3 regions of the Microbulbifer zhoushanensis genome follow, and region 2 is predicted to be linked to each of the others. Evidence: predicted binding sites of a transcription regulator. Region 2 holds the regulator's gene; each other region holds the start of a gene.
What was found. Region 2 encodes FNR, which switches genes on or off when oxygen is low (the NO sensors DNR and NnrR bind a similar motif). Its sites were predicted from a motif close to TTGATNNNNATCAA; they were not measured.
Positions count from the first base shown of each region.

Region 1: a site for FNR is predicted at 3,158-3,171, ahead of LVD10_RS03465 (OmpW/AlkL family protein). Genes of this name have one in related genera too.
Region 3: a site for FNR is predicted at 6,147-6,160, ahead of LVD10_RS04715 (DUF3149 domain-containing protein). Genes of this name have one in related genera too.

Region 1 covers NZ_JAJSAO010000001.1:785,769-793,574, forward strand. The annotation lists gene recQ (DNA helicase RecQ) at 1-522, shown strand, start outside; gene LVD10_RS03460 (CoA-acylating methylmalonate-semialdehyde dehydrogenase) at 749-2,245, shown strand; gene LVD10_RS03465 (OmpW/AlkL family protein) at 2,326-3,144, opposite strand; gene LVD10_RS03470 (BolA family protein) at 3,504-3,809, opposite strand; gene djlA (co-chaperone DjlA) at 3,833-4,606, opposite strand; gene LVD10_RS03480 (hypothetical protein) at 4,842-5,489, shown strand; gene LVD10_RS03485 ((2Fe-2S)-binding protein) at 5,486-5,950, shown strand; gene LVD10_RS03490 (xanthine dehydrogenase family protein molybdopterin-binding subunit) at 5,947-7,806, shown strand, end outside.
Region 2 covers NZ_JAJSAO010000003.1:222,953-230,758, forward strand. The annotation lists gene LVD10_RS07235 (extracellular solute-binding protein) at 1-77, opposite strand, end outside; gene glyA (serine hydroxymethyltransferase) at 426-1,691, opposite strand; gene LVD10_RS07245 (outer membrane beta-barrel protein) at 1,921-2,412, opposite strand; gene LVD10_RS07250 (hemerythrin domain-containing protein) at 2,817-3,383, shown strand; gene fnr (fumarate/nitrate reduction transcriptional regulator Fnr) at 3,423-4,178, opposite strand; gene hemN (oxygen-independent coproporphyrinogen III oxidase) at 4,277-5,662, opposite strand; gene LVD10_RS07265 (OmpW/AlkL family protein) at 5,736-6,419, opposite strand; gene LVD10_RS07270 (hemerythrin domain-containing protein) at 6,781-7,353, shown strand; gene LVD10_RS07275 (SpoIIAA family protein) at 7,396-7,806, shown strand, end outside.
Region 3 covers NZ_JAJSAO010000002.1:262,068-269,873, forward strand. The annotation lists gene LVD10_RS04675 (DUF885 domain-containing protein) at 1-746, opposite strand, end outside; gene LVD10_RS04680 (MgtC/SapB family protein) at 880-1,383, opposite strand; gene LVD10_RS04685 (mechanosensitive ion channel family protein) at 1,376-2,218, opposite strand; gene LVD10_RS04690 (DNA-3-methyladenine glycosylase I) at 2,303-2,896, opposite strand; gene LVD10_RS04695 (SDR family oxidoreductase) at 3,083-4,114, opposite strand; gene dtd (D-aminoacyl-tRNA deacylase) at 4,293-4,730, shown strand; gene LVD10_RS04705 (aminopeptidase) at 4,613-5,821, opposite strand; gene LVD10_RS04710 (hypothetical protein) at 5,877-6,107, shown strand; gene LVD10_RS04715 (DUF3149 domain-containing protein) at 6,223-6,351, shown strand; gene LVD10_RS04720 (MliC family protein) at 6,450-6,812, shown strand; gene LVD10_RS04725 (esterase/lipase family protein) at 6,826-7,626, opposite strand; gene tatC (twin-arginine translocase subunit TatC) at 7,619-7,806, opposite strand, start outside.

The DNA of each region.
Region 1 (7,806 bases), on a different contig from region 2:
CGCGGCAGCAACAGCGAAAAAATTCACCGCTTTGATCACCACCAGCTCTCCACCTGGGGCATTGGCACGGAACTCAGCACTGCCGAGTGGCGCGGTGTTGTCCGCCAGTTGGTTGTACGCGGCTACCTGGAGGTGGACGGCGAGGCTTTTGGCGCCCTCAAGCTGACCCAGGCCTGTCGCCCGCTCCTGCGAGGTGAGGAAGAAATCCAGCTACGCAAACTGCCAGCCGCCGCCCGCCAGGGGCCCGGCGAACGCCGTACAACTTCTGCAACGGAAATCGACACCGCCGACCAACCGCTCTGGGAGGCCCTGCGTGCCTGCCGCAAACGCCTCGCCGACGAGCGGGGCGTTCCTCCTTACGTGGTATTCCACGACGCCACTCTGCGCGAAATGGTCGCAGCGAAACCTCAGAGCGAGGTCGAGTTGCTGGCAATCTCCGGCGTCGGCGACAGCAAGCTGGCCCGCTTTGGCGCCGACTTCCTCGAGGTGCTGCAGGGGTTTGCCCCCCAGCCCGCGCAATAACCACAGGTTCCCGCCACCGGGCCATGGGCACCGCAAACCCGTGCCGTTGCCGATCCGCAGCGGCACTCCTAAACTCGCTGCAGCACAAGCATAAATTGCTTCGGCGACCGATATAACACGACTCTGGTCCCCCTTTATCGCCCGCATTACCCCGGGCTCCAGTCGCGCTAGCCGGCCGCCCCTGCAAGCAGTATTCGAACACGGATATTTTGGAGGGAGCAGCACCATGGATAACATCACCCAGCTGATCAATGGCAATCGCACCCGCGGCACCGGGCGAGAGCAGGAACTTGTCGACCCATCCACCGGCGAGATAACGGCAACCGTCACCCTGGCAGACCGGCAAACTGTCGAACAGGCCATCAGCGCAGCACAGGCCGCATTTCCGCAGTGGCGCGATACCCCGCCGATCAAGCGGGCCCGGATCCTGTTTCGCCTCAAGGACCTGCTGGAGCAAAATGCCGACGAGATCTGCGCCTTGATTACCCGTGAACACGGCAAGGTACTGAACGATGCCATGGGCGAGCTGCAGCGCGGCATCGAAGTTGTGGAGTACGCGTGCGGCGCCCCCGGGCTGCTGAAAGGCGAACACAGCAGGAATGTCGGACCGGCCATCGATTCATGGAGTGAATTCCAGCCCCTGGGTGTGTGTGCGGGGATTACACCATTCAACTTTCCCGCGATGCTGCCCCTGTGGATGTGGCCCATGGCAATTGCCTGTGGCAATACCTTTGTACTGAAACCCTCGGAGCGCGATCCCAGCGCCGCACTCCTGATCGCTGAACTCGGCCACCAGGCCGGCGTCCCGGCCGGTGTCCTGAATGTCGTCAACGGCGACCGTGAAGCCGTGGACACACTCCTGGCTGACCCGCGAGTGGACGCGGTAAGCTTTGTCGGGTCAACGCCGGTGGCCGAGTATGTCTACACCACTGGCACCGCCCACCACAAGCGTGTACAGGCACTCGGCGGTGCCAAGAACCACGCCGTCGTCATGCCCGACGCGGATCTCGACAATGCCGCCAGTGCGCTCATGGGGGCTGCTTACGGTTCCAGCGGCGAACGCTGCATGGCGATTTCCGTGGTGGTGGCGGTGGGCGATGCCACCGCCGATGCCCTGGTAAGCAAGCTGCGCGACCAGATTGCCGGCCTGCGGCTCGGCGATGGCAGGGATAACGACAATGATATGGGCCCACTGGTAACCCGAGCCCACCTGGAGCGGGTACTGGGCTATATCGATCGCGGCATCGGGGAGGGAGCGGAACTGGTAGTGGATGGCCGCGACCGCAAAGTGAACGGTCTGGAGGGAGGTAACTACCTGGGCGCCTGCCTGTTCGACCGGGTACGCGAGGACATGGTGATACACCGGGAGGAGATCTTTGGCCCGGTACTTTGCGTGATGCGGGTGGCAACGCTACAAGAGGCCATGGATATCATCGATGCACACGAATATGGCAATGGCACCTGCCTGTTCACCCGGGACGGCGAGGCGGCCAGGTATTTCTCCGATCATATTCGTATCGGCATGGTGGGCATCAATGTGCCGCTGCCTGTCCCTGCAGCCTATCACAGCTTCGGCGGCTGGAAGCGGTCACTTTTCGGGGACCTGGGTACCTACGGTCCCGACTCGGTGCGCTTTTACACCCGGCGCAAGACAGTCACCCAGCGCTGGCCCGCTTCGGGACTGCGTGAGGGCGCACAATTCAGTTTTCCCAGTAACGGGTGAGTCACCAGGCTGTACCTGCGGTTTTTGGCCGCACAACGAAAAAAGGCGCCGAAGCGCCTTTTTCCGGATTGGGAGGCTACTCAGAACTTGTAGCCGATACCCAGGTTGAATACCCAGGGATCCACATCCAGGTCCGTTCTCACGGTGTTATAGAAAGTCCGCTCATCGCCAGAGTTGTCCAGGCCGCGGACTGCGTAACGCAGGCTCGAAGTGGTTTCCACATCGTGGTACTGCACTGCGGCATTGGCCAGCCAGTTGCTCTCGCGACCGAACATGATGTCGATGCCGATCTGGCCTGCCCAGCCCCAGGTATCATCCACGCTGACCCGGCCCGGGCCGATTGCGTCACCGACTTGCACCAGCAGTTCATTGACCGGCTCGCGTACGGTAACACTGTCAAAATCCGTGTAGACAGCACCGAAGCCGATGTAGGGCTGAACCCAGGACTCCTGGCATACGGGGAACCAGTTAACCATCAGGGTGCTGGAAGTCCGCTCCAGGCTGCCCAGGTTACGACGGTTGCCCTGCAGGTCCTCACGCTCCAGCAGTCCCAGCCGGCGGATTTCCAGGTCATGATCGGACTCGCCGACGTAGCCGTATTCCACTGAGAAGTGGTCAATCGGCATGAACATGGCACTCCACTGCCAGGTGGTGTTGTCATCCAGGTCGTATTTCAGGCCTGAATACTCCGGGAAAATGTCCGGGTTCCTCAGGTTGCTGGAAGTGGAATCCGGATCGACATAACCGGCACCCAGGCGAACCACTGCGGTACCGGCATGATAAATCGGTACCGGTCCGGCGGGCGGTGCATAGCCGGACGGGCCGGCCACGGCCTGCTGCGCTCCAACGATGGCAGATACAGCAATAGCCAGAGGTGTCAGAATGCGCGTCATTTTCATAGGTCTTACTCCATTGATATTCGGCAAATTGAACAGCAATTAACCCAATCACTTTTCAGTCTAGACAGGCAAAGACACCCCTGTAGAAAAAACATCCAACTTCTCACCGCAAAAGTGGAACTTTTGCGTAATTCTGTCAGCAGAATATTTCTTTTGGCGCGATAAATACTTTTAAGAAAATTCGTGCGCCAGAATAGAAAAATAAAATTGCGGCAACTTAATGAGTTTCGCGTCAAATTTGGCGGGGCAAGTCCCGGAATGACTTCAGCATCAACGTCATCCGGAAACAAAAGCGCGCCATGAGGTGGCGCGCCAGGAGGGACAGTAAATAATGGTGGCAAACCGCTGCGGGCAATCGATCAGTGCTTCCCGCCGCCCAGGCACTGGGGGCTATCCGGTGCCCGTCCCTGCCATTCTTCGGGGCTGAAGATATGCAGGGCCAGGGCGTGCACCGGCCCCGCCATCTCGTCGGCCAGTACACCGTATACTCGCTGGTGCCGCTGCACCTTGCGCAGGCCCGCAAAAGCCTCGCTCACCAGCACCACGCGAAAATGCATTTCGGAGCCTGCTGGCACATTGTGCAGGTGGCTCTCACACTCCACCTCTATATGCTCAGGATCAAAAGCGGACAACAATTTGGTCTCAATTTGCCTGGCCAGGCTCATGCGTTACCTCCTCAATGCTGTACTCAGGAAACCGCGCGGCTCTTGCGCGCCTCCATGATGGTGTCGTAAGCCACGGTGACGCTCTTCATCTGGTCCTCGGCGTAGCGCATGAACTCCTCCGGCAGCCCCTTGGAGGCAATCTTGTCCGGGTGGAATTCCGCCGCCTTGCGCCGGTAGGCCAGCTTAAGGTCGCGGTCACTGGTATCTGGCGAGCAGCCCAGCACCGCATAGTGCTGCTCCAGGGTACCGGTGGCTGCGGGGCCGCGGCGACCGAACTCGCCCTGCATGGCGGCAAAGATGGAAGCGTGCAGGCCCAGGTACTCCGGTATGCGCCGCAGGATATCCTCCTCTGCTGCATGCAGTTCCCCGTCTGCATGGGCAACGGCAAAGAGCAGGCGATAAACCATTTCGCGCATGGCCTGGTTGCGGACCAGTTGCTGGTATTGCTCGGCATAGTCGTAAATGCTGTAGCCATCGGACTTGGCGTTCTGGAAAATCTGGATCGCCTGTTTGCGATCCTCGGCGCCCAGGCGCAGGTTATTGGCAATGAACTCCTCGATCAGGTTGATCTCGGCCCGGCTCACCTGCCCATCGGCCTTGGCCATCTTGGCCAGCATGGAGAATACGGTAACGATAAACACCGCCTGGGCCCCGTCGCGCCCGAGTGCCGCATTGTGGCCAACCCGCTTGAGCCCGGACCCGAACGAACTGCCGACCCAGGCGCCCAGTGCGGCGCCAATGGGACCGCCAAACATTAACCCGATACCGGCCCCGATGCCGGCCCCAAGCCAGGACATATATGCTCCTCTCGGCGCCCCTTGGCACCCAGTCATGTAAAAACAGGCGCCCATCATATCACGCGCCCCCCATATCCCGCTGCAGCCGGACTCCCCGGTCATTGCCCGTTCGGCACGGGTATCCACCCCCGGGCTCAAACGGCGTTAGTTGCCACCTGAGTTCGCCCGCGAACCTGTCACGGTCGCCACCGCTTGGTTACTGTTTCCCAACCCTACAACAACCGGGATTCGCAACATGGACTTGCGACATGAATACGGGTGGCCTTCGCCCCTGCCCCCCTCCCAACGGGTCGGCCCCGCTGCCACCCTCGCCCTAGCAGCCCTGCTACTCGTTGCAGGCTGTGGAGAGCGCAAGGCCGAAAGGCCGGACAACCCCCCCCCTGCCCGGGCAAGCCAGGACGGTGATCACTGGCAACAGATCGCCAGCGTACTGACGCATCCACGCTGCCTCAATTGCCACCAGGTCGAAATGCCTTTGCAGGGCGACGGTCGCCCGCATATCCCGCGGGTAGAACGCGGGCCGGACAATATGGGCGTTGCGGCCATGCGGTGCAGTAACTGTCACAAGTCTGGCAACAACCAGGCCTCGGGAGTTCCCGGCGCCCCCCACTGGTCCCTGGCGCCGGAGTCGATGAACTGGTCGGGCCTCTCGACGGCCGAGCTCTGCCAGCAGCTGCTTGATCCCAAGCGCAATGGTGGGCGGACCCCGGACGACCTGGCCAAGCATATGGGAGAGGACCCGCTGGTGCTGTGGGGCTGGCAGCCCGGTGCCGACCGCGAGCCGGTTCCAATCCAGCACGACAAGTTCATGGAGGTGTTCAGGGCCTGGGTGGCGGCCGGCACACCCTGCCCACAGCAAGAGCAAAGTGAGGACTCAGCATGATCAGTGTGGAGATCAACGGAGAGCAGCGGGAACTGGATGTGGATCCGCAGATGCCGCTGTTGTGGGCGCTACGGGATCACCTCGACCTGACAGGTACCAAGTTCGGTTGCGGGCGGGCCCTGTGCGGCGCCTGCACTGTGCACATCGACGGAGAGGCGGCGCGTTCCTGCTCGATCACGGTGGGTGATGTCGACGGCAAGAAAGTCACCACCATCGAGGGCGTGTCCGGTCCGGTGGCCGAGGCCGTGGTGGGTGCCTGGCGCGACCTGGACGTGGTCCAGTGCGGCTACTGCCAGTCCGGGCAAATTATGTCCGCCATAACCCTGCTGACCAAGAACCCCTCACCCACGGACGCGGATATCGACAGCAGTATGGTCGGCAATATCTGCCGCTGCGGAACCTATCAGCGCATCCGCGCAGCCATCCACCAGGGAGCCAAAAAAGCCGGGGGTGAGGCATGAACGATACCGACGCAGAAGCCGGACTCAGTTCCCCGTCGCGCCGCCGCTTCCTGCGGGGTTCGGCTGCAGCCACAGTATTCCTGCTCGCCTGCCATGTGCCCTTTTCACGCCGCGCACTGGCACAGCAGCCCACCAACAATGCGCCCCCGATCCATAAGCCCAACCTGTTTGTAAAAATCGATAGTGACAACTGGGTCACCGTGATCAGCAAGCACCTGGAAATGGGCCAGGGCGTCACCACCGGCCTGGCCACGCTGCTGGCAGAAGAGATGGAAGCCGACTGGTCGAAAATGCGCTTTGCTTTCGCACCAAACGACACCAGTGTCTACAACAATCTGGATTTCGGCCCGATGATGGGCACCGGCGGTTCCAGCTCCATGCACAACTCCTGGGAGCAGATGCGCATGGCCGGCGCTGCAGCGCGGGCCATGCTATTGGCCGCCGCTGCTGAAAAGTGGCGGGTGCCGGAGGCGGAGCTTAAAGCCGAGAACAGCACCATCACCCACAAATCTGGCAAAAGTGCCACCTTTGCCGAGCTGGGCCAGGAGGCAATGCAACAACCGGTCCCCGAAAAACCGGCACTCAAGGCGCCGGGGGACTGGAAGTTGATCGGCAAGCAACTGCCACGCATCGACTCCCGCGGCAAGACCGATGGCAGCGGCCAGTTCGGACTGGATGTACGCCGCCCGGGTATGCGCCGGGCGGTTATCACGCGCCCGCCACTATTCGGCGCCACCCTGAAGAACTTCGATGCCAGTGCCAGCAAGAAAGTCCCCGGCGTCCGCGAGGTGGTAAAAGTCCCGGGCGGTGTTGCAGTGGTGGCTGAGGACACCTGGAGCGCTTTGCGTGGTCGCGATGCCCTGAAGGTCGAGTGGGACTCGGCAAATGCCGAGACCCGTTCCACCGACGAAATCCAGGCGGAATACGGCAAGCTCGCCGATGGCAAGGGGCTGGTGGCGGCCAACCGGGGCAATGCCACCGGCACACTTGCCAGCGCGGAGAAGAAAGTAAAGTCGGAGTATTTTTTCCCCTACCTTGCGCACGCGCCAATGGAGCCACTGAATGGGGTGCTGGAATTCGATGGCAACAAGGCCAAGCTCTGGGGCGGCAGCCAGCTGCAGACGATCGATACCAACGTGCTGGCCAAAACCCTGGGGATCGAGCCGGGAGCAGTAACAATACACACCACCCTGGGCGGTGGCAGTTTCGGTCGCCGCGGCACCGCAGTCGGTGACTGGGTCGCAGAGTTGGCTTCGATCAGTAAGGCGATAAAGGAAAAGACGCCGATTCAGCTTGTCTGGACCCGCGAGGACGATATCCAGGGCGGCTACTATCGGCCGATGGTACTCCACCGGGTGGAGGCCGGGATCGATAAAGATGGTAATATCGCCGGTTGGCAACACAAGATTGTCACACAGTCGATCTTTGCCAGCACCGAGACTCCGTTCACGTCCTTCATGGTCAAGGATGGCGTGGACCACAGCAGTGTCGAGGGCGTGGCCGATACGCCCTACCAGATCGACAATTTTTCCGTCCTGTCATACAACGCGAAATCACCGGTCAGCGTCAACTGGTGGCGCTCGGTGGGTAATACCCATACTGCCCATGTTATGGAAACCACCCTGGATGAGCTAGCGAAGCTCGCCGGCAAGGATCCGCTGGAATTTCGCCTGCAGTTACTCGAGGATGAGCGTGACAAGTCCGTGCTGCAACTGGTCGCCGAGAAGACAAGCTGGCGGGGTGCCGGTGATAAGCGCGGCCTGGCATTCCACAAATCGTTCGGCACCCCGGTTGCCCTGGTCGCGGAGGTGGACGCCGGTGAGGGCGACTTCCAGGTCCGGAAAATCACGGCGGCG
Region 2 (7,806 bases):
TCCTGCTGCGCGGCCGCGCCCTGTACCAGGCCAGTGGCCAGCAACAGGACGCCGAAAACTTGTCGGATGGTGCGCATACTCTCCCCCAATATCGCAGCAACGCTGCGGGATTGACCGGCCCCCGCCCAACGGCAGTCCGGCCACCGGCGGAGACATGTGCCCGATACCGCGTGGGCCCCAGAAAAAACTTCCGCCAATCCGGGCGGAGTACGACGGACACACAAATCAAACGGTGCGCCGGGAAGAACCGAATTAGAGTTCGGCTTTTAGGATTGGGCCCATTAAAACAGAATTGCCGGGGGACTGCATCTTCCAGAACAAAAGTCTGCAATCAGGCGGAAAAGGCATAAAAAAAGCGGCCCAAAGGCCGCTTTTAGCAAGAACTGCACCGGCGGGCGCTATCGACGCCCGCGCCTCTTGGCTGCTCAGCCCTTGTACACCGGGAAGCTGGCGCAGATATCCAGTACCTTCTGCTTCACTTCGCCGATGGTGGCTTCCGCATCGCCCTGCTCCAGTGCGTCCAGCACATCACAGATCCAGTGGGTCAGCTGCTTTGTTTCCTCCACACCAAAACCGCGGGTGGTGATGGCCGGGGTACCGACGCGCAGGCCGGAGGTGATGAACGGTGAGCGCGGGTCGTTGGGCACCGCATTCTTGTTCACGGTGATATTGGCACGGCCCAGCGCCTCGTCCGCATCCTTACCGGTGTAATCCTTGCCGATCAGGTCCACCAGCATCAGGTGATCATCGGTACCACCGGATACGATGTTGATGCCGCGGTCGAGGAAGGTATCGGCCATGGCGCGGGCGTTCTCGACCACCTTTTTCTGGTACTGCTTGTACTCCGGGGTCATGGCCTCCTTGAAGGAGACTGCCTTGGCGGCGATCACGTGCATCAGCGGGCCGCCCTGGCCGCCCGGGAATACCGCGGAGTTCAGTTTCTTCTCGATCTCCTCGTTGGCCTTGGCCAGGATGATGCCGCCGCGCGGGCCGCGCAGGGTCTTGTGGGTGGTGGAGGTCACCACGTCGGCGTGGGGGATCGGTGACGGGTACTCACCCGCGGCCACCAGGCCGGCCACGTGGGCCATGTCCACCAGCAGGTAGGCACCCACCTTGTCGGCGATCTCGCGGAAACGCGCCCAGTCCATGACACGGCTGTAAGCGGAGAAACCGCCAACGATCATCTTCGGCTTGTGTTCCAGTGCCAGGCGCTCGACTTCCTCGTAGTCCACCTCGCCGGTTTCCGGGTTCAGGCCGTACTGCACCGCGTTGTAGATCTTGCCGGAGAAGTTCACCCGCGCGCCATGGGTCAGGTGACCGCCGTGGGCCAGGCTCATGCCCAGCACGGTGTCGCCCGGCGCACACAGCGCCTGGTAAACCGCGGCGTTGGCCTGGGAACCGGAGTGCGGCTGCACGTTGGCGTAATCGGCACCAAACAGCTTCTTGGCGCGCTCGATCGCCAGCACTTCCACCTTGTCCACATACTCACAGCCGCCGTAGTAACGCTTGCCCGGGTAACCCTCGGCGTACTTGTTGGTCATGGTGCTGCCCTGCGCCTCCATCACCATCGGGCTGGTGTAGTTCTCGGAGGCGATCAGCTCGATATGCTCTTCCTGGCGGCGGTCCTCTTCCTGGATGGCTTCCCAGACTTCCGGGTCGTAAGAGGAGAGTGTGACTGATGGATCAAACATGGTTTTCCCTCAATAAATCGGGCTGTGGACGCTGCACCGATGGGCACAGGAGCCATTAGCACAACTGTAGAAAGGCGCGCATTGTACACCAAGGAAAACTGCTCTGCGCCCCAATTTATGCGGCTTCGGGGAGGATAAACGTGTTTTTGACCGGGGGGTCCGGCAGCTGGCATGCAGCGAGGGCTGGCAGGGATGGGCGCGGCCGTGGCCGGCCGCGCCGCGAAGGGGATCAGAAGGTCAGGATCATGGTGCCGGACCAGAAGTTCACGTCCTCTTCGATCATGGTGTACTCGAACTCGACATTGGTGTTCGGGCTCAGGTTCAGGCCGATACCACCACCGACGGAGATACCGGTGTCATCGCTGCTGTAGCCACCAACGCTCACGTCTTCGTAGATCAGGCCCAGGCGGCCCTTGAAGTAGACGTCGCCGAAGGAGCGGTAAGTGGCGTAACCACCCAGGGTCTGGATATCCACATCGATGTCGCGACCATCAAAGGCATCCGCCTCGCCGCTGACCAGGGAATCGGTGAACTCACCCTCGAAGCCCCAGCCGGAGGAGAAGGTGTAACCGCCGCGCAGGCCGAAGTTGATCGGGTCGTCAACGGTGTTCGCGTCAACGGTCATCAGGCCGGCAGTAGCGCCCCAGTAGCCGCCCTCGGCGTTCGCTGCAGAAGAACAAACCAGTGCCAGGGCCGCCAGGCCCGTCGCCAATTTACGCATAGGAAAAATCCCCAAATTGTTGTCTTGGTTAAATTTGCGCGGATTCTATCCGCCTTTCTCCGTTCCGGCCAGCTCCCTGTTCACAGTAAAAAAATGAACAGGTCTCAGGACGGCAATAGACCCGGCTGTCGCAGTAATCGTTCCGCAGCTGCGGGAAAAAGTCACAATTCGCCTGATACCGACTCTGTCGGCACCATAAGCCACATACAGCGACATACTCACTGCTACATTAACTTGGCTCTGCGACTGTACCCGCCCCACGGGCGCAATCGCTGGACATGGCGCCGAAGCCTTCCACCACAGCATTATGAATAACGGTAATTAACAGAACCTGAACAGATCCTGACAATGACAATGCGCGACCCAATGCGTTAACGCCCCACTATCAAGCGACGGAGATAGCGATGGACAGCATCTTTGCACAACTGTGCCAGGACCACCGGAATATCCAGCAGGTGCTCGATGCCCTCGAACAGCTGCTGGCGGAAATGACGCGGGAGGACCGCGATCCGTCAACCCTCGACCTGATTATCGACGCACTGGATTACATCGCCATTTACCCGGAAAAGTGGCATCACCCGGTGGAGGATGTCACCTGCGAGATCCTGCTCGCCAAGCCGGGAGTGGAGCCGGAACCGATACTGCGCGCCCGTGAGGAGCATCGCCGCCTGGCGCAGGAAACCCGCAAGATGAAAGAGTTGTTTTATGCCGTCGCCAACGATTGCGCGGTGGAACGGGACCACCTCTACGGCGCGGCGCGCCAGTACCTGGCCGCCCAGCGCTCCCATATCCTGATGGAAAACCATTGTGTATTCCCGCTGATGGAGCGTTACCTGGAACCGGAAGACTGGGAGCTGGTCCGCGCGCAACTCGGCGACCGCGAGGACCCGGTATTCGGGCCGGCAATGCGCGACCAGTACGATGCGGTACAGCGGTACGTCAGTAACAGCCAGTCGGCAACAGTGGCCTGAGCGGGCAGGAGTCCCCGGCGATATGCGGGGCAGGATTATTCAGGTGATCGCCGACCGGCGACCGATTTCACTTTCATCGTAGCCGCAGTGAGTGCCGGCCAGTTCGCTGAGCGCGATCAGGTCGAGCACTTCCACTTCGCGCCCGCTCACCCGGATCAGCCCGTCTTTCTGCAGGGCCCTGAACAGGCGGCTGACGGTTTCCGGTGTCAGCCCCAGGTAATTGGCGATATCCATACGGGGCATCGACAGCACAAAGCGGCTGGCGGAATAACCCCGGCGCGCATAGCGGCTGGAAATATTGACCAGCAGTGCCGCCAGGCGGGCATTGGCGGAACGCTTACCCAGTAACAGCAGGATCTCGTTTTCCTGCCGCAGCTCCTCGGAAAAAATACTGTAAATCTGCTGCTGCAATGCCGGCACCTGCTGCGCGAGGGACTCCAGCTGGCCAAACGGCAGCACACAGACACTGCTGTCTTCCAGCGCCTCGGCGTAACTGGGATGGGCACGGCTGCTGTAGGCATCCAGCCCCAGCAATTCACCCGGCAGGGCAAAGTGGGTCACCTGGGTGTCACCATCAGAGGCGATTACCGCGGTCTTGAAACTGCCGGAGCGGATTGCATAGAGGTTGTGGAACGGATCGCCGCTGCGGTAGAGGTTCTCCCCTGCCTTGACCAGCCGCTTGTTGCGTGTCACCTGCTCGAGGCGGTCGATATCCGCCTCCGGCAGGCCGGCGGGCAGGCACAGGCGACGAACCGAGCAATCGCTGCATTGCACTGCGTGGCGGCTGTCTGTCATGGGATGCTCCGGGCTGGTTGCGATAGCGGCATTGTACTCCCTCGGAAACCTGTCGTCGCGGTCACTGGCCAGCTAGCCAGCTGGTCGCAAACACTTTTTCAGAGCACACGCGAGTAGCGCGACTCGCCAGCCGTCGCATGCAGGTAAGCATCGAAAGCCGCGGCAATATTGCGGGTGAACCAGCGGCCGCGCCCGGTGATTTCCAGCGACCGGTCATCCTCGCGCAGCAGGCCATCGGCAATCAATGGCTGCAACCGCTCCAGTTCCGCGGCAAAGGCCTCCCCGAACGGCGCGCCGGCGCGCCGGGCAACATCCTCCTTGTCCACGCGCATACGGCACATCAGCTCCATGATCACATACTGGCGCAACCGGTCATCTGTCGACATGGCCCAGCCGCGGAAGCCGGCAAAGCCACGCTCGCGGATCGACTCGACATATTCCTTCAGCCGATGCTGGTTCTGCCAGTAGCCGCCGGCGCTGTAACTGATCGCCGAGGCCCCCAGACCGATCAGGGCATCTGCCGGCATTAACGTATAGCCCTGGAAGTTACGCTGCAGCGTGCCCTCTCTGGCCGCGCGGGCCAGCTCATCGCCGGGCAGGGCAAAGTGGTCCATGCCCAGGAATTCGTAACCCGCCGCGCCCAGCTGTTCCACCGCGGCCAGTTGCATGGCGATCTTCTCCGCCGGCGCCGGCATGGCATCGCTGTCGATCAGGCGCTGGGCCTTGAACCGCTGCGGCAGGTGGGCGTAGTGATAGAGCGCGATCCGGTCCGGCGCCAGCTGTGCCACGCGGCCGATGGTCTGCTCCAGGGTGGCCACCGTCTGGTGCGGTAACCCATAGACCAGGTCATAGGAGATCGAGCGGAAGCCCCGCTCCCGTGCTGCACGGGTAATCTGCTCCACTGCCTCCGCATCACAGATACGGTTAATGGCCCGCTGAACAACCGGGTTGAAGTCCTGGATACCCAGGCTCAGGCGGTTGAAGCCCAGCTCCCGCAGGGTATCCAGGGTCTCCAGCCGGAAGGTACGGGGATCCGCCTCCACACTGTACTCGCTGGCGTCGTCGCGGCGGAGGTCAAAGATCTCCCCCAGGCCCTCCACCAGCCGACACAGGTCCGAGTCGGTCAGGAATGTGGGCGTGCCACCGCCCAGGTGCAACTGCACCACCGGCACCCGCGCCACCCGCTCCCGGTACCAGCGCGCTTCCTCCAGCACCCGGTCCAGGTAACTGGAGGCCAGGCCGTACTGGTTGGTAATCACCTTGTTGCAGGCACAGAAGTAACATAGTGAGTGACAGAACGGGATATGCACATAGAGCGACAGGCTGTCGATATCCCGCAGTGACGCCCACGGCTCCATGCCCTCCCCCAGCGGCACGAAGCGGTCGGCCGAGGGATAGGAAGTGTAGCGCGGGCAGGGGCCGCTATAGCGGGACAGTAGTTCCGCCGAAAGGGCCGAATCGGGTTGTTGGTACGACGCGATCATAATGCTTCACCCAGTAAAGGCGCCGGCCGCAGCCGGCTCACGTTCAGTCCGAGTAGCCAGGGGCCTGCAGGCCTCAGAATCGGTAACCCAGCCCGGCGACGGTGACCAGTGGGTCCAGCTCCACATCTGCCTCGATGTTGCCGAGGCCGGGCACCCGGACGCTGGCCTCGGTATCGATATCCATCCACCAGACACTCAGGTTCAACAGCCAGCGGCGATCCTGGCCGAAGGCAAAATCCACGCCGGCTTCCGCGGCGACACCCACGGAATTCTTCAGCGACAAGTCGGCACTGCCGGTTGCGCCCAGGTCTGCGAACAGGCGATCGGCCGCCCCGTCCACCTGCTCGTCGAAGAACGCCGTGTAGTTCACCCCGAGCCCCAGGTAGGGCTGCACCACCTCTCCCGCCACCCGGGGATACCACTGCAGCAGCAGTGTGGGCGGCAGGTGGCGGGTCTCGCCGAGGGCGAAGGTCTCTCCCAGCCCCTCGACAGCAAGGTCGTGACTGAACGGTGAGGACGCCACCAGTTCCAGGCCCCATGTATCGGTGAGCATATAAGTGGCAGTCAGGCCCAGTGCCGTGCCGTCCTCGACGTCTGCAGCAGTGCCGGCGAGCTCCGTGCCGGACAGGGACAGCGCACTCGAGCTGACATCCGGGCTGACCGTGGCCGCACCACTGCGGACGATGACCTCACCGGGCTGGTAGGCCACGGCTTGCAGGGAAACGAGAAGGCCGGCAACAGCGGCAAATACTTTCATTCGGGTTCTCCATACCTTTGTCTTAAAGCCCACCCGCACGAGAACATCCTGTTATTGGTTTTGTTACTGCCAGCATGCGAGCGGGACGAGCGCAGGTTAACCAAATGGAAAGAGGGGCAATTGATGTAAATCAATCGGGCGGGTTTATGACTGGCGGGCAATCGACGGGGAGAGTCTTCTGGTGGCCACTAGCGCTTTCCGGGCCGCGTCCCCTGCCGCCGGGGCTCTCTTCCAGTTTCCCCGGTGCCCGTCGGCGCAGATCTACACCGCAAAGCGCCGGCCACTTGATTCAGGTCAAGGCCGCATTGCCGTGGGGCTTCAATACTGGGAACCAGAAACTGACCCGGGGATGGAGACCACCATGCACAATCTCTACCGCCAGCTTTGCCGCGATCACCGCAACATGCAGCAGCTGCTGGATGCCTTCGACCAGCTGCTGGCCGACTTTGCCCGGCAGGAGCGCGACCCGGGAACCCTGGGGCTGATCCTCGACGCACTGGACTACATCAGTGTGTACCCCGACCGCTGGCATCACCCGGTGGAGGACCTGGCCATGGAGCGCCTGCGCGCGAAACCCGGTGCCAGCCTGGCCCCGGTTGAAACAACCCTGTCGGAGCACCGGGCCATTACCGCCGCCACCCGCCACATGAGCACCCTCTTCTACGCCATTGCCAACGATGCAGCCGTGGAACGCAACCAGCTGTTCCGGTCCGTGCGGGAATACCTGCAACTGCAGCGACAGCATATGGAAAGGGAAAACCGGGAGATCTTCCCGCAGTTCGAGCAACTGCTGACCCGGGAAGACTGGCAGGCCATAGAGCAACAACTGCAGTGCCAGCGGGATCCCCTGTTCAATGCGGAAATCCGCAACCTGTATGAGTCCCTGCAGCACTACCTTGCCAGCCTGCAGTTCGATGCCTGCGTCGGCGCCTGAATCACAAAATCACTGTACCGGGGAAAGTTTGGGGAGAGTTTAATGAAAGATTTCCAGCGCCATGGCCTGTCCGTGGGGATAGAACGGGTAGACTCGGAGTTTTTCCTGCATATCCGGGTTTCGGGCGAACTGACCCACTGGGACTACGAGATCATCACGCCGCTGCTGGAGCAGGCCCTGGACTCGGTGGCACACCCGAATGTAAAGGCACTGGTGGATATCCGGGAGCTGAGCGGGTGGGAATGGCGCGCGGCCTGGGATGACCTGAGACTGGGACTGCGCCACGGCAATGAATTCTCGCAGGTGGCCCTGCTCGGTAACGGCAACTGGCAGGAGCTGGCCACACGGGTCGCCAACTGGTTTACCGGCGCGGAACTGCGCTACTTCCGCAGCGAGGGCGCTGCCCTGGCGTGGCTGACAGGCACCCGGGGAGAGGCAACCGGGCACCGCGCC
Region 3 (7,806 bases), on a different contig from region 2:
TCGATCTTGCCTTTGGCGTCCGCAAACAGAGGCGCATCTTCCTCGCCAGCGAAGGGCTGGCCGGTGATGACATTGTTGGCGCGCTTGATCGCCAGGTCGTAGGCGAACTGCGGCGGGCGGATATCCTTGCTGGCGGAGAGCTGGGCGCGCTCCAGCAGCTGGCCCAGGGCACGGGAGACACCGCCGATACGGGCGATGTAGGCATCCATGTCCTCGACCGTGTCCACCTTGTGCTGGTTGATCAGGAAGGTGGGCAGGGAGGCCTCGGGGCCGTACAGTTCGCTGGCGAAGTAGGCGTGGTTCCAGAAGGGCTTGTTGGCCTTGGCCTGCTCGTACTGGAAAATCCACAGGTCGTAGGATTCCTTGCCGGCAGTGCTCAGGCTGTCGTAGTCGAACTTTTCCTTCAGCTCCTCGACGGTCTTGGCCTTCCATTCCAGCTCGCGCTCACTGGCGGCCAAGCTCATATCGTCAATCTGGTCGTAGAGTTCCTTGCGGCCCAAGTAGCTGAGCTGCATGGGGCTGAACTGGAGCTCCTCCTCGAAGCGCTCATCCAGCCACTCGGTCAGGCGCGCTGTTTCCGCCGCCGGGTCGGTCGCCTTGTCACCGGCGGGGGCCTCGGACACCTGGGCGCTCTGCGCCTGTTGTGCGGCATCGGCGGCCTGGTTCGGGTCTTCCCCCTGGCACCCGGAAAGGATCGCCAGCGCCAGCAGGCTGGGAATAAATGGGCTGTTCAGATTGCTTCGCATCTCTTTGCCTCGGTTAATTTTTAAACAGAAAAACGCCCAATACTTTGCCATGCTTTGGCATCGTAGTCGACGCAGGACAGGTTATTTTCAGGCAGGCTCCCGGCCCCGTGCGGCAGGCTGACGAGCCCTCCGCTCAGCCGTCGCCGGGTTCGGCCTCACCGGCGATCGTCCGCCGGCGGCGCCAGCGCCGGTAGCGGGTATGCACACCGCGGGTAAACAGGGACGAATACTCCTCCAGAATATCCACCCCGAGGAGCACGAACAGCACCAGCCCGGCCAGGACCACCGCAGTGCCCGGCGCGCCGAAACCAATCAGGGTGCCTATGGCCGCCTGGACCCAGATGGTGGCCGCGGAGGTGACTCCCACCACCACACCGTCGCGCGCCAGCATCACGCCGGCGCCGAGGAAACCGATACCGGTAATGACCTGCCCCAGTACTCGCGCCCGGTCGGGCCCGCCTCCCAGTGATACCGCCAGAGCGGTGAAGGCATAGGTGCCCAGCACAATCAGGATCGAGGTACGGATACCGACCGGTTTACCGCGCAACTGTCGCTCCAGGCCGATGGCTCCCGCGCACAGCATGGCGGTCAGGACACCGCCCCAGTCGAGCGGGGCGATGGTGAGCCAGTCACTCATGCTCGATTTTCTCCAGCGGTTGCCGGGCCACCTGGTTAACAATATGCAGCTCGCGCTGCGGGAAGGGAATCGACAGGCCTTCCGCCTCCAGGGCCGGCTTCAGCTTGGCCATCAGTGACCAGTAGACATCCCAGTACTCTTCAGTACGTGTCCAGGCGCGCATATGCAGATTCACCGAGCTGTCCGCCAGCGCGCGCACGGCAAACGCGGGCTCGGGTTCCGGTAGCAGGCGCTCTTCCTCGGCCACCAGCCGGCGCAGCACCTCGATGCCCTTATCGATGCTGTCGCCATAGGCGATGCTGGCAATGATCTCGATACGGCGGGTGGCGTTGCGGCTGAAGTTGGTCAGGGTCTGGCCCCAGACATTGCTGTTCGGGGCAGAAATACTCAGGCCGTCCACGGTATCCAGCTGGGTGGTAAACAGGCCCACTTCCTTGACCGTGCCCAGGGTGTCGCCGAACTGGATAAAGTCGCCGACGCGGAAGGGACGCAGGCCCAGCAGGATAAAGCCCGCAGCAATATTCTGCAGGGTGTCCTTGAGGGCCAGGCCGACGGCGATACCCGCCGCACCCAGCAGGGCCACGACGCTGGTGGTATTCACCCCGAAGCGCCCCAGCACCATCAGCAGGCCGATAATGTACACGGTCCATGCGGCCATATTGGCGAGCACGGGGATCAGCAGCGCATCCAGCTTACCGCTCAGGCGCTTTACGCCCCGGCGCGCGAGCCGGGCGGCGATCGCGGTGGCGACCAGGATCAGGATCGCCGCGCCGAGATTCAGTGCCAGCGCCATCAGCTGCGGCCAGTACTCTTCCAGCAGTGCGTTGAAGTCCATCAGTCTCTCCCTGGATAAGTATTCAAGAAAAGGAGCATACGTTAATCGGTGCAGTCACTGCACGCCCGCGTTATGCCCCCTGGCCTACAGCAGGCCCTTACGCCGCGCCTCGTCGAGGCAGGGCTGGCGCGCGGGGCAGCCCAGCAGGTGATCATTAACCATACCCGTGGCCTGCATATGGGCGTACATGATGGTGGAACCAACAAAACTGAAGCCGGCCTTTTTCAGGGCCCTGCTCATGGCATCGGACTCCGGCGTGGTGGCTGGCACCTCGGCCAGGGTGCGAAAATCATTGACGATCACACGCCCATCGGTGAACTGCCAGAGGAATTCCGACAGGGTGGTACCACACTCGTGCAGCTCCAGGTAAGCCCGGGCATTCTTCACCGCTGCCTCCACCTTGCGCCGGTTGCGGATAATGCCCGGGTCCTGCAGCAGTTGCTCGATTTTCCTGTCGGAATAGCGGGCAATCTTCCCCGCATCGAAACCGTCAAACGCCGCACGGTAATTCTCCCGCTTGTTCAGCACGGTGATCCAGGATAACCCCGCCTGCGCGCCCTCGAGGATCAGGAACTCGAACAGCAGCTGGTCATCGACGACCGGGCGCCCCCATTCCTCATCGTGGTACCTCTGGTACAGGGGTGTGGAAAGGCACCAGTCACAGCGTTGGTCTTGCATGGTTCTACTGTCTCAAAAAAGCGCGTTTGCCGGGACCGGGTTTTGTGAATCCAGGCCAACGCGGGTTCGCGGCCATGGCCCGCCGCTGCAATTACGCGTGATCTATGGATTTACTGCGCACCGGTGAAGAAGTAGTGCTGGATCAGCTGCAATACCAACAGCGTCATCACCAGGATAAAGACAATATTATTGCGATTCATAAATCACCCCTTGTTGGAGTTGCAGCAGCCCCTGCTCAACGAGCCAGTCGCGACTCTCGGCCAGCATCTGCCCCAGTTCGACATCAGTGGTGTAGCCCAGTTCGCGCCGCGCCCTGTCACTGCTGGCGACCACACGACGGGTCAGCATTGCCGCCTTTTCCGGTGTCACCGCCGGCTCGCGCCTGGTGATGCGCGAAACCCAGTCGTTGCAGCGGGCCAGCGCGCGGATTGCCAGGGCCGGTGTGGTGCGCCGCGGTTCCGGCTTGCCCACCAGCCGCGCAATCTGGCCAAAGAATTCCAGGAAGGTCGCATCGGTGCCGGCGAGGATATAGTTCTCACCACAGCGGCCGCGGTGCCAGGCGCTGATATGCGCTCGCGCCACCTCGCCCGCGTAGCAGAAGGAACCCGCACCCGGCGGCACCCCCGGCAACCGGTCCTGCGCGATCATGAAGAAAGTCTGTGCCCAGCTGCTGGTGTCGTACTTACCGACGATACCGCAGGGGTTCAGGAAGAGCGCATCCAGTCCACGGTCGATTTCCTCACGCACCACCTGCTCGGCCCGCTTCTTGGTATACAGGTAGTGATGGCGCGGGTCATCCGCCAGCTGCGGGCTCGCCTCGGTGATTTTCTCGCGGTGGTAGCCATAGGCGGAAATGGAGCTGGTCACCACCATACGGCCCACTCCCTTCTCCCGCGCCACCCGGGCGATGTTGGCCGACCCCACCACATTGTCCCGCCATTGCTGTGCGTTGCCACCCCGCCACATATTGGTATTGGCGGCCACATGGAATAGCGCGTCGATCCCCGCCGGTACCGCCGCGCGCAGGGAGTCGATGTCCCCCAGGGCGGCCGGCACCAGTGTGACCCCGGCCCGCTCGACCAACCGGGTGTCAGAGCCTTCCCGATGCATCGCCGTCACCTGCCAGCCATCGGCCAGTAACTGTTCGACCAGGTTGGCACCGAGGAAGCCGGTACCGCCGGTGACAAAGGCATGCAGGCCTTGCTCTTTATTATTCACTTGCACTCCAGGATTGCCGGCAACTCGCCGCTGCCGTTCAGTAGCATTCGGGTGGCCAGTGCCACCACACTCCTATTTCAAGTTTGCACATACCCTGCTTGCGGTTTTGCCCGCGCAGGCAGTCGTTTAATCTATGGTATTTCCCCAACCCGATCCACAGCACCAGGAGAAGCGAGCAATGAAGGGCCTGATCCAACGGGTAAGCCATGCGAGAGTCGAAGTCGGCGGCGAGGTGGTGGGGGCTATCGATCGCGGCCTGCTGCTGTTGCTGGGCGTGGAGGGACGGGATGACCGGGCCAGTGCCGACAAGCTGTTGCACAAGGTGTTGCATTACCGCGTATTCGGCGATGACGAGGGCCGCATGAACCTGAACGTACAGCAGGCCGGCGGAGGGCTGCTGGTGGTAAGCCAGTTCACCCTGGTGGCCGAGACGGCAAAGGGGCTGCGGCCCAGCTTCAGCCGCGGTGCCAGTCCACAGCAGGCAGAGGAGCTGTACGACTACTTCGTCGGGCGGGCCCGCGACCAGTTGGCGCCGGTGTCCAGCGGTGTGTTCGCCGCCGACATGCAGGTCTCGCTGTTGAACGATGGCCCGGTGACGTTCCTGCTGGAGACCTGAGCGGCGGCGTCCAGCGCATCCAGCTCCCGCTCCCGCTCCTCCTTGTCCCGCTCGCCCAGTCGCTCGGTGGCCTCGTAGAACGCCTCCCAGCTGCCGGAGCGCCGGTACAGCTCCTCGAACGCCGGCACCCGCGACTGGTATTCCGCCGCCAGCGCCAGGGTGGCGTTGTTGGTCTTGTCGATATAGGCCTGGTAAAGCGCGGGATTGGGCCAGTCCGCTGACATTTCCCGGTAGCAGGCACGCAGCTGCGCCAGCACGGCCTCCTTGCGGGTGCGCATGGTGCCCTTGGCCAGGCCCGACTCGTACAGATCTTCCAGCTGTTTGCGGGCGGTGGTCATCAGCTGGCGTACTGCCTGCGCCTGGGCGGTGCGGTCCGGGGCCGGGCCGGTCAGGCCCTGGCGCCGGCGCCAGTCCGGCAGTGCCAGGCGGGAGACGGCAGTGGCAAAGCTCTCGTTGAACTTCGTATCGTTGGCGATATAGACCCGCCGGTGAGCCAGCTCGTGGAACAGCAGCCCCGCCAGGCGATCCTCGGGCCATTTGACGAAGCTCGACAGCACCGGGTCGTCGAACCAGCCCAGCGTGCTGTAGGCGGGCACCGGGCCCAGGTATACGTCATACCCCTCATTGCTCAGCTGCTTCCCCTTGGCGACGGCATCTTCCTTGTCGAAATAACCGCGGTAGCTGGCGCAGCCGGCAATGGGGTAACACCAGCGCTTGGGATCCAGGGAGAACTCCGGCGCCGCCAGTACGTTCCACAGCGGGTAGTCACTGTCGAGCTTGACGTAGTCCCCGTAGGCGCCCCCCACCGGCAGCCCCAGCTCGCCGCTGGCGTACCAGCGGATCGACTGCACCAGCCGCAGCCGCTGCTGCAGTGTGGCATCGGTATCACCGGCGTCGATCACCCGCTCGAGGGGCTCGCGTGCGGCGAGGATGCCCAGCTGCCCCACGGCCGCCTGGGTGTAATAGGACGCGGTCTCGCAACCGGCCAGCGGCAGGGAAAACACAAACAACGCCAGCAACGCCGGCACAACCCGGCGGCGAAACGGTAGCCCCGGAATACGGGGCCGTTGGCGCGGCAGCCTGATGTACACTCACTAATACCCGATTTAGTTCTGGTTTCCGTCGTTCCTGACCGAGGACAGAGGCATGGAGCCCGTCGCCGCGGTACTGACAGTTTTCGGCATCGTATTCGCCGCCCTGGCCTGGCTGCGCCTGCTGGCAGTGAGCTTCCGCGCGCACCCGGCAATGGGCTTTATCGCGGTATTACTGCCGCCGCTGGCGTTGCTGTGCCTGGTCCCCCGCTGGCGCCAGGAGCGCGAGCTGTTCCTGCTGGCACTGGCGGCGCTGGTCTTCTCCAGCATAGCCACTGTTTTCTGATCACTTCCGGCTGCAGGCCCCGGCAAACCGGCCCCGCCCTTGATCCAGGTCAATAGAACCCCTCCGCCGCCGCATAAACTGGCCACCAGTCAGATGTGATAGCGAGGAACCAGAAATGGACGCACTGATCGACCTGTTCACCAGCTTTTCCGGCCTGCTGAGCCTGGGCATTATCGGCTTTATCCTGCTTATGGGCGCCTTTATCACCCGCATGGCACTGCGCAATATGAACGAGGGCAAGTGAGCCGGGAGACACCGCGGGGGCGGTAATTGCGTCGCCGGTGGAATTTTTCCGGATTCACAGGCTCAAAGTCAGCGTTGTTGAATTCGGAAGTGTCTCTTATGAACCGCGCAATCGCCGCCATGTCAGCCTGTCTCACCCTGCTTGTGGGCGCCTGTGACCGCGGATCCCATATCATGAGGGGCGAGGTCGACTCGCTCATGTACCTCTGTGACCAGGGCGCGGAGCTCGCGGTGCGCTACCTGACCCCGTCACAGGGCCCGGCCACAGCAACCCTCACTTACGACAACAAGCTGATTACCATGCACCAGGAGCCCGCGGCCTCCGGAGTGCTGTTCGTGGCCGACAAGGGCTATCCGGACTACCGCTGGCACACCAGGGGACAGGAGGGCATGCTGGTGCTCTACTCCTCCAACGACAAGGACGGCAATGTCCTGCTGGGTGGCTGCACCACCCCCGACTGAACGCCGCGCACCGTCAGTGGCCACAGGCGTAGTCACGCGCCGACTCACCGACAAAATAACCCCGCCACAGGAATCTCAGTGACTGTTCTATCACCTCGGCATCACGCATGATCGCGCCGTGGGTCAGCGGCACCACGTAAAACGCGCACATCCCCTCCACCTTCGCACTCTCCACACGGATACGGCCATCATCCGGGCCCTCGAGGATCGCCGAGGCGAACGGGTTGAGGCTGCGATCGCCGGTGATCACCCCCAACTCGAAGCGTACCGGGCCCATCTGCAGCGGCAGGCTGTTGTCGCCGGTGCCCATCTGCCGGCCCGCGGGACCGTTCACATCCTTGATCCAGGGAATATGGTCCAGCCAGTCACCCACGCGGCTGCCCTGGTTGGGTGGCGCCAGCATCACCACACGGTCGATACCGGAGACGGGCCGGTCCTGGAAGTAATAGCGGACCAGCAGTCCGCCCATGGAGTGGGTGACGAAGTTCACCGGCGCCGCCCCCGCCTGCCGGCACTGCGCCAGCCCCTCATCCACGGCGGTGGCGGCCAGTTCCTGGATCGGCTTCTGTCGCGACGGGTAGCCGATATTGACCACGTGAAAACCGGCCTCGCCGAGGCGCTGCGCCAGCGGCACCATACTGCTGGCGTCCTTGGTCAGGCCGTGCAGCAGGATCACGCATTCCTGCCCCGCCAGTGCCGGGCGCCAGGACAGCACGAGGGCCAGCGCAAGCAGGAGAACAATAAGTGGGGAGCGGGGGGCAGCGCGGGCTGCCCCGGCGGGAACACGGGTGTTGGCGTGGCCCGCCTCAGGCATGCTCTTCCCGGTCACGGGCCTTGATCCAGCGGCCGAAGAAGATGCCTACCTCGAACAGCAGCCACATGGGCACCGCCAGCAGTGACTGGGAGATGACATCCGGCGGGGTCAACAGCATCCCGACCAGGAAGCAGCCGACAATCACATAGGGCCGCTTACTGGCCAGGGTTTTGGCGTCCA